DNA from 3 places in the Bacillus hominis genome. Region 1 is predicted to be linked to each of the others. Evidence: riboswitches for the same ligand, from Rfam matches in the RefSeq annotation. Region 1 holds a riboswitch; each other region holds the start of a gene.

Evidence for each region. A riboswitch is a leader RNA that binds a small molecule or an ion and turns the genes downstream of it on or off. The one in region 1 is predicted to bind S-adenosylmethionine.
Region 2: another riboswitch for S-adenosylmethionine. It lies ahead of metK (methionine adenosyltransferase); the one in region 1 lies ahead of QUF93_RS26335 (methionine ABC transporter ATP-binding protein).
Region 3: another riboswitch for S-adenosylmethionine. It lies ahead of QUF93_RS03445 (ABC transporter permease); the one in region 1 lies ahead of QUF93_RS26335 (methionine ABC transporter ATP-binding protein).

Annotation. Positions count from the first base shown of each region.
Region 1 covers NZ_JAUCFS010000005.1:4,547,888-4,552,655, reverse strand. The annotation lists gene gcvH (glycine cleavage system protein GcvH) at 1-285, shown strand, start outside; gene QUF93_RS26350 (toprim domain-containing protein) at 659-1,003, shown strand; gene QUF93_RS26345 (thioredoxin family protein) at 1,007-1,315, shown strand; gene QUF93_RS26340 (hypothetical protein) at 1,468-1,812, shown strand; SAM riboswitch class I at 1,938-2,045, shown strand; gene QUF93_RS26335 (methionine ABC transporter ATP-binding protein) at 2,226-3,251, shown strand; gene QUF93_RS26330 (methionine ABC transporter permease) at 3,244-3,909, shown strand; gene metQ (methionine ABC transporter substrate-binding lipoprotein MetQ) at 3,933-4,745, shown strand.
Region 2 covers NZ_JAUCFS010000005.1:4,357,342-4,362,109, reverse strand. The annotation lists gene pckA (phosphoenolpyruvate carboxykinase (ATP)) at 89-1,675, opposite strand; SAM riboswitch class I at 1,904-2,025, shown strand; gene metK (methionine adenosyltransferase) at 2,195-3,394, shown strand; gene QUF93_RS25205 (hypothetical protein) at 3,436-3,615, opposite strand; gene QUF93_RS25200 (hypothetical protein) at 3,622-3,801, opposite strand; gene QUF93_RS25195 (MogA/MoaB family molybdenum cofactor biosynthesis protein) at 4,053-4,562, shown strand; gene QUF93_RS25190 (molybdenum cofactor guanylyltransferase) at 4,559-4,768, shown strand, end outside.
Region 3 covers NZ_JAUCFS010000005.1:180,070-184,837, forward strand. The annotation lists gene QUF93_RS03430 (multidrug effflux MFS transporter) at 1-865, shown strand, start outside; gene QUF93_RS03435 (hypothetical protein) at 1,096-1,599, shown strand; gene QUF93_RS03440 (DUF3951 domain-containing protein) at 1,616-1,831, opposite strand; SAM riboswitch class I at 2,006-2,111, shown strand; gene QUF93_RS03445 (ABC transporter permease) at 2,249-3,166, shown strand; gene QUF93_RS03450 (ABC transporter permease) at 3,183-4,187, shown strand; gene QUF93_RS03455 (ABC transporter ATP-binding protein) at 4,144-4,768, shown strand, end outside.

The DNA.
Region 1 (4,768 bases):
GAGCTAGGCGATATCGTATTCGTTGAACTTCCTGAAGTAGGTGCAACAATCCAAGCTGACGAGCCATTCGGAAGCGTAGAATCTGTTAAAACAGTTTCTGAATTATACGCACCTGTAAGTGGTAAAGTTGTAGCAGTAAACGAAGAATTAAGTGACCAACCAGAACTTGTTAACGAATCTCCATACGAGGGTGCATGGATGGTTAAAGTTGAACTTTCTGATGCAAGCCAAGTTGAGAAGTTATTAACTGCAGAAAAATATGCAGAAATGACAAACCAAGACTAATTATAGTCGACTGAAGGACAGCCTTTGTGCTGTCCTTTTTTATGTTGTGTTACATAATGAATTTGAAAGCACATATATATTAATTATCATATAGGAGAAGGTTTTTGAAAAACTTTTTTCGCCGAGGTTGCATGCTGATTGAGCCGGTTCCGCTTTTCATTGTCCAGCTCCACCTCCTAGCTCTTCATGTCTAAGAACCTTCCGCACGAGAAGACAAAAAGCGTCTTCTGTGCGAAAGAACCTTAGCCAACAGGGCTAAACAGTCGGTTCCGCTTTTCTTTTGCAAAAATAAACAGGAAACAACATGAAAATAACGAATATACTATATACTAAGTTAAAGGTTGTATAGTATATGGTGATCGGGTGATGACATATGATTTATGTGGAAAAAGTCATTATTGTAGAAGGTAAATCGGACAGAAGAAAGATTGAATCTATTATTCGTGAACCAGTGGAAATTGTTTGTACAAATGGTACAATTGGTTTGTCGAAAATGGATGAGCTCATTGATCAGTTTTTTGATAAGGATGTATATGTGCTAGTGGATGCTGATGATGCAGGGGAAAAGTTAAGGAAACAATTTCGAAAAGAATTTCCGCAAGCAGAGCATATTTATATTGATCGCTCGTATCGCGAGGTGGCGACTGCGCCTTCTTCACATTTAGCAAATGTATTATGGGGAGCTGACATTGACGTTTATACAGAATATTTACGGTAAGGAATGATAGAAGTGATTGATTGGACAGGTGCCGAAGCTGCAGCCCTAATAGAAAATGAAGAAAAAACAGTGCTATATGTATATACACCAATGTGTGGAACATGCCAATTAGCAAAGAAGATGTTAACGGTCGTCGAGATGACGATTGAAGATTTGGAAATTGGAATGTTAGATTTAAATTATGCCCCGCATTTAGCGAAAGAGTATGGAATAGAAAGCGTACCGTGTTTACTTATTTTTGAAAATGGGACACTGATGAAGAAAATATATGCATTTCATTCGGTTGAATATTTATATACGGAATTAAAGTAGGCGGCAAAGTTTTTGCCGCCTCGACATATTTCCCAAGAAATATGTCGACATGCGGGATGGGTACAGTATTTGTCGAGCGAAAGTAACAGGATTGCTCTTTAGTAAGAGGGAATGGTATGTAATAGAAAGTGATATGAAGGATGTGATTTAGGGTGGAATTATATTCTTTGCTACAATCATTTGTAAATTACGCTAATGGTCAATATCATTTAGAACCGCTTTTAAGGCAAGGAGAAAGAACTGTTAATTTTCGTTTTGGAGATGAATGCTGTTCATTACAAATTTCAAGGGATTATATTGAACTTTTGAAAGAGGAAAGAGGAACAGAACAAATCGTTTGTTTATGGGAAGAGGATGTAGAACGTTTGGTGAATGGAAATGTAAGGTTGCAGACGTTAATGAGCGATGGGCGTGTGCAATATTCGGGAACGTATCGAACGATGTTGTTAATTGAATCAATGTTTCATATATGTAAGCCGATGTCAGTGGGCGCTTAAAAGTCTGAAGTTTCTTTTTTTGCGAAAATTTCTGTTGACATGGTGTGTGGATATTGATACAATTCAATTCATAAAATATAGACAATTTAATAAATTTTAAATCAGACGAAAATTTAATCTGATTTCTCTTATCAAGAGAGGTGGAGGGACTGTGCCCTGTGAAGCCCGGCAACCGTCAACTTATGTTGAAATGGTGCCAATTCCTGCAAAGCAAATGCTTTGAGAGATGAGAGAGAGGGATAATGTTGTTATATACGCATATAAACCTTTCTGCTTCTCTAAAAGCGGAAAGGTTTTTTTGTTGTTTGAATGTGGAGGACATTCAAATAATAAGAGGAGCTATACGGATGGACTACACGCATCAAAAATAAAAAAATTGCGGAGTCTATCCAAACAAAAAAGGGGTGAACATCATGATTTTATTAGAAAATGTAAAGAAAATATATAAGGCAAAAAGCGGTGATGTCACTGCTGTAGATAACGCCAACTTACAAATAGAGAAAGGCGAAATATTTGGTGTTATCGGATATAGTGGCGCTGGGAAAAGTTCTTTAATTAGATTGTTTAATCAGTTAGAGAAACCAACGTCTGGTCAAATTACAATCGCAAATCGTGTAATTTCAGCAATTACAGGAAGTGAACTTCGTAAGGCAAGACAAGAAATCGGAATGATTTTTCAGCACTTCAACTTACTTTGGTCACGAACTGTACGCGAAAATATCGAATTCCCACTTGAAATTGCGGGTGTGGATAAGGCGAAGAGAAGAAAACGTGTTGATGAGTTAATTCATCTCGTTGGATTAGAAGGAAGAGGAGACGCATATCCATCTCAGTTAAGTGGTGGACAAAAGCAGCGCGTTGGGATTGCAAGAGCGTTAGCAAATAATCCACAAGTACTTTTATGTGATGAAGCAACGTCAGCTCTTGATCCAGAAACGACGGATCAAATTTTAGATTTACTACTCGATATTAATAAGCGTCTCGGTTTAACAATTGTATTGATTACACATGAGATGCACGTAATTCGAAAGATTTGTAATCGTGTTGCGGTAATGGAGAAAGGGAAAATCGTAGAAACAGGTCCAGTACTTGACGTATTCCGTAACCCGCAGCAGGACATTACAAAACGCTTCGTACAGCAATTAACGGATTCTGAAGATACAAATGAAACAATTGAAAGTTTAATTGAAAAATATCCAGATGGAAAAGTAATTCGCTTGCAGTTTGTCGGTGAGGCTGTAGAAAGACCAGTACTTCAAAGGTTAATGCAGCGCGGTGATATAGAAGTTAGCATTTTGCAAGGAAATATCGCACAAACAAATAACGGTTCTTACGGTAGTTTAGTCGTTCATTTAAATGGCGAAGAAACAGCGATCCAGCAAGCAATAGAAGGAATTCATCAAGATCAAGTAGAGCTGGAGGTGATTGCACATGGATAAGTTAATCGCAAATGTTGATTGGAATCAAATGCTAGAAGCGACTGGTGAAACGTTATATATGACGGCAATCGCAGCGCTTGCCACATTTGTTTTAGGACTTATTTTAGGACTATTACTCTTTATGACAGCGAAAGATAATTTATGGGAAAACAAAGCAATTAATACGGTGATTGGAGCGTTCGTAAACATTTTCCGTTCTATACCGTTCATCATTTTAATTATTTTATTAATTCCATTCACAAAGATTATTCTTGGAACAATTCTTGGAGCGAGTGCGGCATTGCCAGCTTTAATTATCGGAGCGGCACCATTTTATGCAAGAATGGTTGAAATCGCACTTCGTGAAATTGATAAAGGTGTAATTGAAGCTTCAAAAGCAATGGGAGCAAAAACAAGCACAATTATTTTGAAAGTGTTAATTCCAGAATCGTTACCAGCGTTAGTATCTGGTATTACGGTCACGACAATTGCTTTAGTAGGCTATACAGCAATGGCAGGAGTTGTTGGTGCTGGCGGTCTTGGAACACTTGCTTATTTAGAAGGATTCCAGCGAGGAAATAATGATGTAACAATCGTTGCGACAATTTGTGTATTACTAGTTGTATTTTTAATTCAGTGGATTGGTGATAGTTTAACGACTCGAATAGATAAAAGATAATGAAAAACGGGAGGGTATTTCAAATGAAAAAATTATTACTTACAGCACTTATTTCAACTTCAATTTTTGGGTTAGCTGCTTGTGGCGCGAAAGATAAAGAGGAAAATAAACTTGTTGTTGGTGCTTCTAACGTACCGCACGCTGAAATTTTAGAAAAGGCAAAACCGTTACTTGAGAAAAAAGGAATTGAATTAGAAGTGAAAAAATTCCAAGATTACGTGTTGCCAAATAAAGCGTTAGCGGATAAGGAATTAGATGCAAACTACTTCCAGCACATTCCGTATTTAGAAAAAGAAATTAAAGATAAAAAATATGATTTTGAAGTAGCAGGAAAAATTCATTTAGAACCAATTGGTGTGTATTCTCAAAAATATAAGAGCTTAAAAGAGCTTCCAGACGGGGCTACAATTATTATGAGTAATTCTGTTGCTGACCATGGACGTGGTTTAGCAATTTTACAAAAAGAAGGTATTTTAAAAATTAAAGATGGAGTAGATCCAGTTAAAGCGACTCCGAAAGATATTGCGGATAATCCGAAAAATCTAAAGTTCAAAACGGATATCGAACCTGGTTTATTGCCACAAGTGTATAACAATAAAGAAGGCGACGCTGTTCTAATTAACTCTAACTATGCAATTGATGCGAAATTAAACCCAGAAAAAGATGCAATTGCAATTGAAGGTAGTGATTCTCCGTACGCAAACGTAGTAGCTGTTCGTAAAGGTGATAAAGATAAAAAAGAGATTAAAGCTCTTGTAGAAGTGTTGCATTCTAAAGAAATTGAAGACTTTATTACTAAAGAATATAAAGGGGCAGTTGTTCCTGTAAAAGAATAATCGTTTGAAGAAGGGCTGGTGTA
Region 2 (4,768 bases), 190 kb from region 1:
GGGTTTTGTCGGTGAGTACGCAAAACTTTACGGTTACACGACACTTATTCATATGAGTAAAGGGTTATTTCAACAGAAAGTTTTATAATTAAGCGATTGGACCGCCTAAGTTAATAATATTTTCAGAAACGCTATCGAATTTTTTGAAGTTTTCTTTAAATTCGTTTGCAAGCTCAATTGCTTTCGCTTTGTAAGCATCTTTATCAGCCCAAGTTTGTTCAGGCATTAATACTTCGTCAGGTACACCTGGTACGTGAAGTGGAACTTCAAGACCGAAGATGTCGTGTTTTGCAGTTTCAGCTTTTGCAAGTTCACCGCTTAGTGCTGCTTGAATCATTGCACGAGTGTAACCTAAGTTCATACGCTTACCAACACCGTATTCGCCACCAGTCCAGCCAGTGTTTACTAAGAATACTTTTGCATCATGTTTCTCGATTTTTTCACCAAGCATTTCAGCATAGCGAGATGCATCAAGCGGTAAGAATGGTGAACCGAAGCAAGTAGAGAATGTAGCTTGCGGAGATGTAACACCGCGCTCTGTTCCGGCTAGTTTACTAGTGTAACCGCTTAAGAAGTGGTACATAGCTTGCTCTTTTGATAACTTGCTGATTGGAGGCAATACGCCAGATGCATCAGCAGTTAAGAAAATAATTGTATTTGGATGTCCTGCAACACTTGGCAGTACGATATTGTCAATCGCATGCATAGGGTATGCAGCACGTGTATTTTCTGTTAAAGTAGTATCGTTATAGTCAGCGATGCGTGTTTGACCATCAATGACAACGTTTTCTAAAACGGATCCAAATTTGATTGCATCGAAGATTTGTGGTTCTTTCTCATGAGAAAGGTTTACACATTTTGCATAGCAACCGCCTTCAATATTGAATACACCGTTATCAGACCAACCGTGCTCATCGTCACCGATTAATTTACGGTTTGGATCAGCAGATAATGTTGTTTTGCCTGTTCCAGATAAACCGAAGAATAGTGCTACGTCGCCTTCTTCGCCTACATTTGAAGAGCAGTGCATAGAAAGAATGTCTTGTTCAGGTAGTAAGAAGTTCATAATAGAGAAGATTGATTTTTTCATTTCTCCAGCGTATTCTGTACCACCGATTAGTACGATACGTTGTTCGAATGAAACCATAATGAATGCTTCAGAATTTGTACCGTCAATTGCTGGATCTGCTTTGAAGTTTGGTGCAGAAACAATTGTGAACTCTGATTCGTGAGTTGTTAATTCTTCTTCATTTGGACGAATAAATAATTGATGTACGAACAAATTATGCCATGCATATTCGTTAACAACTTGAATTGGTAGGCGATAGTTGCGATCAGCGCCAGCAAATCCTTTGAAGACGAATAACTCTTCTTTTTCTTTTAAGTATTCTAAAACTTTTGTATATAATTTATTAAAATGTTCTTCAGAGATCGGTTGGTTCACGGCTCCCCAAGCAATTTTGTCAGCAACCGATGCTTCCTTCACAATAAATTTATCTTTAGGAGAACGTCCTGTGTATTTTCCTGTTGAAGCAGAAACGGCACCAGTAGAAGTTAATTTCCCTTCGTTTCGCATTAATACTTTTTCCACTAATTGCGGAACACTTAATTGAATCTGTGCATTGCTTCCGTTCAATAATTCATGTAAACCAATTTGGACATTCACAGTACTCATATTTATATACCATCCTTTTCATTTAATGAAATATTCCTCGTAATCCCCATCAAGAGTATAACACAATTATATAAATAATGTATACTATTTATTTATTTTTGTTTGTGTGAATGTATTATTTCCTTATTAATATTTCATTCTATACGTATTGAGAAAAACTTTTAGGAAAATGTGAATATTAATTGACAAATGAATATCATTTCTTTAGTATAGGTTGGGACGGATACTCTCTTATCCCGAGCTGGCGGAGGGACAGGCCCGATGAAGCCCAGCAACCTCACTTGTAGTGGTAAATACAGGTGAATAGGTGCTAAAACCTGTGCGAGGCTAATGGTCTCGAACGATAAGAGCAAAGGGCAAAAAGCAGTATGCAAGTAGCAAATTAAACCTTTCCTCTATGTTAAGTGGGAAAGGTTTTTCTGTATGCTTGTGTGGGAGAATAAATGTATGTCGCAGTTTGTGGCAAATTAAGGATGAGTTCCGTACAATATATACAATTACTGTAGGGAGGTTTACCACATGACAAAAAAACGTCATCTGTTCACATCTGAGTCTGTAACTGAAGGACATCCAGATAAAATTTGTGACCAAATTTCTGATTCAATTTTAGATGCGATCTTATCAAAGGACGCAAATGCACGTGTGGCTTGTGAAACAACTGTAACAACTGGTTTAGTATTGGTAGCGGGGGAAATTACGACTTCTACTTATGTAGATATTCCGAAAATCGTTCGTGAAACAATTCAAGGCATTGGTTACACACGCGCAAAATACGGATTCGATGCAGAAACTTGTGCAGTTTTAACATCTATCGATGAGCAATCTGCTGACATCGCTATGGGTGTTGACCAAGCGCTAGAAGCACGCGAAGGTCTAATGACTGACGCTGAGATTGAGGCAATTGGTGCAGGAGACCAAGGTTTAATGTTTGGTTTCGCATGTAATGAAACACAAGAATTAATGCCACTTCCAATCTCGCTTGCTCACAAATTAGCTCGCCGTTTAACTGAAGTACGTAAAGATGACACATTATCATACTTACGTCCGGATGGAAAAACGCAAGTTACAGTTGAGTATGATGAAAATGGTAAACCTGTACGTGTGGATACAATTGTAATTTCTACACAGCATCATCCAGATGTTACATGGGAAGAAATCGATCGCGATTTAAAAGAGCATGTAATTAAAGCTGTAGTTCCAGCAGAATTAATGGATGGAGAAACGAAATTCTTCATTAACCCAACTGGCCGCTTCGTAATTGGTGGACCACAAGGTGATGCTGGTTTAACAGGACGTAAAATCATCGTTGATACTTACGGTGGATACGCTCGCCATGGCGGTGGTGCATTCTCTGGTAAAGATGCAACGAAAGTTGACCGTTCTGCAGCATATGCAGCTCGTTATGTTGCGAAAAACATCGTAGCAGCTGGTCTTGCTGACAAAGCAGAAGTACAACTTGCATACGCAATCGGCGTAGCACAACCAGTATCAATTTCAGTTGATACATTTGGCACTGGTAAAGTATCTGAAGACGTACTAGTAGAACTAGTTCGTAACAACTTCGATCTTCGCCCAGCTGGTATTATTAAAATGCTAGACTTACGTCGCCCAATTTACAAACAAACAGCAGCTTACGGCCACTTCGGACGTACTGATGTAGATCTTTCATGGGAACGTACAGACAAAGCTGTAGCTTTAAAAGAGCAAGCTGGTCTATAATATATGAAAAAAAGCTTTGCGCGGTGAGCGCAAAGCTTTTTTTATTTTATTTTACTTATTATTTGAATACATGAATTACAATGCACTTCTCCTTCTAGCTCAATATACTTTTTCATATTAGTCATGCCGCTTGCCGGAAATGGCATATGAATCCACGATTTTTCATATGTTTGTATTTCCTTTTCACATGATTTACAAAGGATTGGTTTCTTACGGAACATAGAAAATCATCCTTTCAGTTGGCGCGCTTTTCCTGCGCAAAAAGCACTGCTCAGTAAAAATAGCGTCGCGAATATAATACTTACTAATGTAGCGTATGGAATTGCTCCTTTTAGAGAAAATCCCACGGTGATTGAAGCTATAAATAAGAGGATGAATGTCGTTGTTAATTTTTTATAAAGTTCCATAATATGTAGACCTCCGATTTATTTTGTAGTGTAAATTTAAAAATTAAATGTATTATGTAGAAAATATAAGGTGAGTTAAAGAGTAGCTAATGATGTGGAGTCTAAGAGTATAAAAAATACACTCTTTTATTTTCCTTTTTGTGGGTGTTCATACTTATATTGTATCATGCTTCATCGTTGGCTTCATACATAATTGTGTAAAGATATGTATGATAAAATAGAGAAAAGTCTTCAAGAAAGGAAAGATGAAAATGAGTGTAACTGAACATAAAAAACAAGCACCAAAAGAAGTACGCTGTAAAATTGTTACGATTTCCGATACACGTACGGAAGAGACAGATAAGAGCGGGCAACTATTACATGAATTGTTAAAAGAAGCAGGTCATACAGTGACCTCTTATGAAATTGTAAAAGATGATAAAGAAAGTATTCAGCAAGCAGTGTTAGCTGGTTATCATAGGGAAGATGTAGATGTCGTACTAACTAATGGCGGAACTGGTATTACGAAACGTGATGTAACGATTGAGGCAGTGTCAGTGTTATTAGATAAAGAAATTGTTGGATTTGGTGAGTTATTCCGCATGATAAGTTACCTAGAAGATATCGGAAGTAGTGCGATGTTAAGTAGAGCAATCGGCGGTACGATTGGGCGCAAAGTAGTCTTCTCAATGCCGGGATCTAGCGGAGCAGTTCGTCTTGCGATGAATAAGTTGATTTTACCGGAGTTAGGTCATATTACATTTGAGCTGCATCGCCAATGAGTAAATTTGTTGGAATTGTATTAGCAGGTGGTATGTCGAGTAGATTCGGTGAACCGAAAGCGCTAGCGAGTTGGGGTGGGAGTACTTTTGTTGAGCATATTTTGAAAGTGATGACAAGTACGCTTCAAGAAGTTGTAGTCATTAGTCATTTTGATATAAAAGAGCGAGTGGAGCAACTAGTACAAGTTCCTGTTATAGAAGATATT
Region 3 (4,768 bases), 4.4 Mb from region 1:
AATGGTAAGAGATATGTACTCAGGTTCTGAAATGACGAAGTTTTTCTCGCTGCTCATGTTAGTAAACGGAGCAGCACCTATTTTGGCACCGATTATTGGAGGACAATTGTTACAGTTTACAACATGGCGCGGTGTTTTCATCGTTCTCGGGGCGATTAGTGTATTCATGTTAATATCAGCTACGTTCGTATTACGGGAAACATTGCCTCCGGAAGAAAGAGAAACAGGTGGTTTATCAGGAACGTTGGCGACGTACGGAAAACTTCTGAAAGATCGTTTGTTTATGGGATATGCGTTGTCACAAGGATTAGTAACAGCGGCAATGTTTGCTTATATATCGGGTTCACCATTTGTGTTGCAAAACATATACGGGGCATCACCACAGCAGTTTAGTTTGTTCTTTGCGATTAACGGTATCGGTATTATTATTGCTAGTCAAATTACTGGCCGTTTAGCAGGAAAAGTGAATGAGAAAACATTATTCGTTTCTGGCATTATTATTGCTGCTGTTGGTGGTTTATCGTTACTGCTTACAATCTTATTAGGAATAGGCTTAATTGGTGTTTTATGCTCGTTATTCCTTGTTGTATCAAGTGTTGGGGTTGTATCAACAACTGGCTTCTCGTTAGCGATGAGAAATCAAAAACAAGCAGCAGGAACAGCATCAGCTTTACTCGGTTTATTACAGTTTATTTCAGGAGCACTTGTAGCACCATTAGTAGGTATTGGTGGAAGTAATACAGCATTACCAATGGGGGGTGTTATAGCTCTTTGTGAAATTGGTGCTGTGTTATGTTATTTATTTATGGCAAAAAGAAGTGAAAAGCAGTTTGAACTGCAACAAAACCAGAATTTAGAAGCTTGATAAAAAAGAGCTGATTCAAACATTTCTTTGAATCAGCTCTTTTTTTCATTTCTTTGAAATAACTCATGCAAAAGTTATTTGCATAAAGTGACGATACTGTGACAAAAATGTTGATATGTATATTAAGATATCGTCTTAAGTGTAAAAAGTAGGGTGTTCTCGGTATAATAACAAGTGGAGATAAAAGAAACTATAATTAGTAGTAGCTGTAGATAAAAGGAGAATTCGAGATGAAGAAGGTTTTGGGTATTGCTGTAATGGGAAGTATGATCCTTCTAGCAGGATGTAATGGAAATAAAGATACGAAAGAACCGAAAGAAAAGGTAGAGCAATCCACTGAGCAAACAGAAGAAATGAAAGAATACAGCGCAGTACATGAAAAATATGATACGAAAATAAATAAAGAAATTAATAAGGCGTTACAGTTATTTGAAGTGGCAAAAGAAAAGGGCGGTAAGGAAATAACTAATGCTAAATATAAGGAAGACGTGCAAAATGTAACAACGGGTATGTTAGAAGATATAGATCATATGCGTAAAGAAATTCATGTACCGAAGTCGAAAGAACAAGAACATGAAATGTATGTTGGTTTCTTAAATGAATCGGAACAAGCGATGAAAAAATTACAGAAGTTAGCTAAAGAAGAAGATTCATCGTTGATTCGTGATATAGAAATTAATTTTTCAACAGCATCGACATACTATAAACGTTTTCAGGAAGAAACGAAAAAATAACCTTGCGCATGCAAGGTTATTTTTTCTTCTTACCATCGCCATCTTCATCCTCGCATACTAATACTTTTTGCTCTTCGTGAAATTCGGAAATAGTTTGTCCGGTAATATTATCGAAGGGGGTGTAAAAAGAGGTGATGCTTTTCTTTTTAATGAAGAGTTTATAAAAACCAATGATAACGAGTATGACGATTGTTAATGGTAATCCTATAGTCGCTAGAAGTAAGGGATCCATCGTATAACTCCTTTAATATGATTTCTTTTTAATTATAAGCGAAAAACTGCGATGTAGATAAACGCCCTTATTAAAAACTGATTTTTCTAAATATATCCAATTTGATTGACTTTTCATTTTTTCAGAATTATAATTCGAAATATACAATTTGAACCAAATAATAATATAGCAATTTACTTATCCAGAGAGGTAGAGGGACTGGCCCTATGACACCTCAGCAGCGGGTTCTGCAAGATGAACACCGTGCTAATTCCAGCAAGCAAGTCTTGAAAGATAAGTGATGGGCCTTTGTTTATTAAGCCTTGATCTTATTTTTTAAGATCAAGGCTTTTTGTATTCTAAAAAGAGAAAAGGGAGTAATGGAAAAAAGTACGTTCATAAAACAAAGTAAATTCATGTGTTTAGGGGGTTATTGAAGTGTATGTAATTAAAAAATTATCGGTTATGGTGTTCACACTATGGGTTATTACGACAGTGACATTTCTAATTATGCATATTATTCCGGGAGATCCATTTTCATCAGATGCGAAAATCTTTCCTGAAGAAGTGATCCAAAACATGAGAGCGAAGTATCACCTTGATGAACCGTTATGGAATCAATATGTTGCTTATTTAGATGGCGTAGTGCATTTTGATTTTGGTGAATCTGTTCAATCAACCGGACAAGGTGTATCAGAAATTATAACAACTGGCTTTGGTCCATCGGCAATTATTGGTCTACAAGCACTTGTTATTTCGTTGTTAGTCGGAATTGTAGCAGGTACATTTGCGGCGCTATATCATGGGAAATTGATTGATTATAGTGTGAGCTTGCTTGCGATTCTTGGTATTTCTATTCCTAGTTTTATTTTAGCGCCACTATTTATACAAGTATTCGCCATCAAATTTGAATTACTACCAGTGGCGTCTTGGGGAACATTTGATCATACTGTATTACCTTCCTTCGCATTAGCGTTAGGGCCAATCGCGGTTATTACAAGATTTGTTCGCTCTAATATGATTGAAGTGTTGCAGAGTGATTATATTAAGCTAGCGAGAGCAAAAGGTATACCAATTAAGAAAATCATTATAAGACATGCTCTTCGAAATGCGATTGTTCCGGTACTTACATTTGTTGGCCCATTAATGGCTGGACTTTTAACAGGGACTTTCGTTATTGAAAAAATCTTTTCAATTCCTGGTCTAGGAAAATATTTTGTAGATAGTATTTTTAATCGAGATTATCCGGTGATTATGGGAACGACCATTTTCTATAGTGCGCTATTAATTGTATGTATTTTTATTACAGATATTATTCATCGTATTGTTGATCCGCGCATTCGTTCTATTACGTAAGGAGGGGGATGTTTAAATGGGGGCTTATGAAATTAATGACGAGTTATTAACGAATGAAGAGAAGAAAGAATTAACGATAAATAAAGATCAGCAAACGATTAGCCGAAAGAAAGAAGTATTTCGTAAATTTGTATCAAATCCAATCGCAGTTTTAGGGACAGTAACGTTATTACTAATTATTATTTTCTCTCTTATCGGTGAAAGTTTAACGCCATTCACTGCGAGTGAACAAGTAAAAGAAGCAACAAACTTCCCACCTAGTAGTGAGCATTGGTTCGGAACAGATGATTTAGGGAGAGACATATGGGCGCGTACTTGGGCTGGAGGGAAAATATCACTAACAGTTGGATTAGTAGCGGCTGCCCTTGATATAGGATTAGGTGTACTAATCGGTGGCTTTAGTGGATATGTGAGAGGACGTAATGGCCTTGGAACGTTAATTGACGAGTGGATTATAAGAGGGATTGAAGTACTATACGGTATCCCATATTTGTTAATTGTTATTTTACTATTAATCGTTATGAAACCAGGACTTTTTACAATTATAATCGCCCTTGCATTAACGGGATGGATTGGCATGGCGCGTCTCATTAGAGCACAAGTCTTATCTTTGAAACAAAGAGAATTTGTTATCGCAGCAGAACGGTTAGGTACATCGCATATGAAGATTATATATGGACATATCATTCCGAACTTAACAGGTATTATTATCGTAAATTTATCATTTACAATTCCAGCAGCTATTTTCTCGGAATCATTTTTAAGCTTTATCGGACTTGGGGTACAATCACCAGCAGCGAGTTGGGGGACGATGACGAACGATGCACTAGGAACATTATTGAGCGGAGAGTGGTGGCAACTATTCTTCCCAGCAATCATGATTGCACTCATTATGTTCGCATTTAATGCAATTGGTGATGGTTTGCAAGATGCAATTGATCCGAAGATTGTAAAACGAAATCGAAAGGAGAAAAAACATGGGACAGCTCTTATCTTTAGAAAACGTAACGTTAGCCGTTGAAAAAGAGAATAGTAAGCAAGCAATTGTGAAGCATGTTTCCTTTTCTATTAACGAAGGTGAAATAGTTGCACTTGTAGGAGAAAGTGGTTCGGGAAAAAGTGTTACAGCGCAATCTATTATCGGCTTAAACCAAGAATCAATTCATATCGATGCTGGAAATGTATCTTTCGAATCGAAGGAGTTAACTAATTTACAAGAATCCGAGTGGAATCAAGCTCGCGGGAAAGATATTTCCTTTATCTTTCAAGATCCGCTTTCATCTTTAAATCCAACGATGAAGGTAGGTAGACAAATTACAGAAGTGATTTTGCAGCATGAAAAGAAATCGAAAAAAGAAGCAAAAAAAATTGCGATTAATTTACTAAATGATTTAGGGATACATGAAGCAGAGAAACGCTTTGAACAATATCCACATCAATTAAGCGGGGGGATGAGGCAGCGTATTTGTTTAGCAATTGCATTTGCTTGTCATCCAAAGCTTGTTATTGCAGATGAGCCGACAACAGCGTTAGATGTAACGATTCAGAAACAAATTATGGGGCTATTAAAAGAGCGGAAAGAAAAACAAAATACGAGTATTT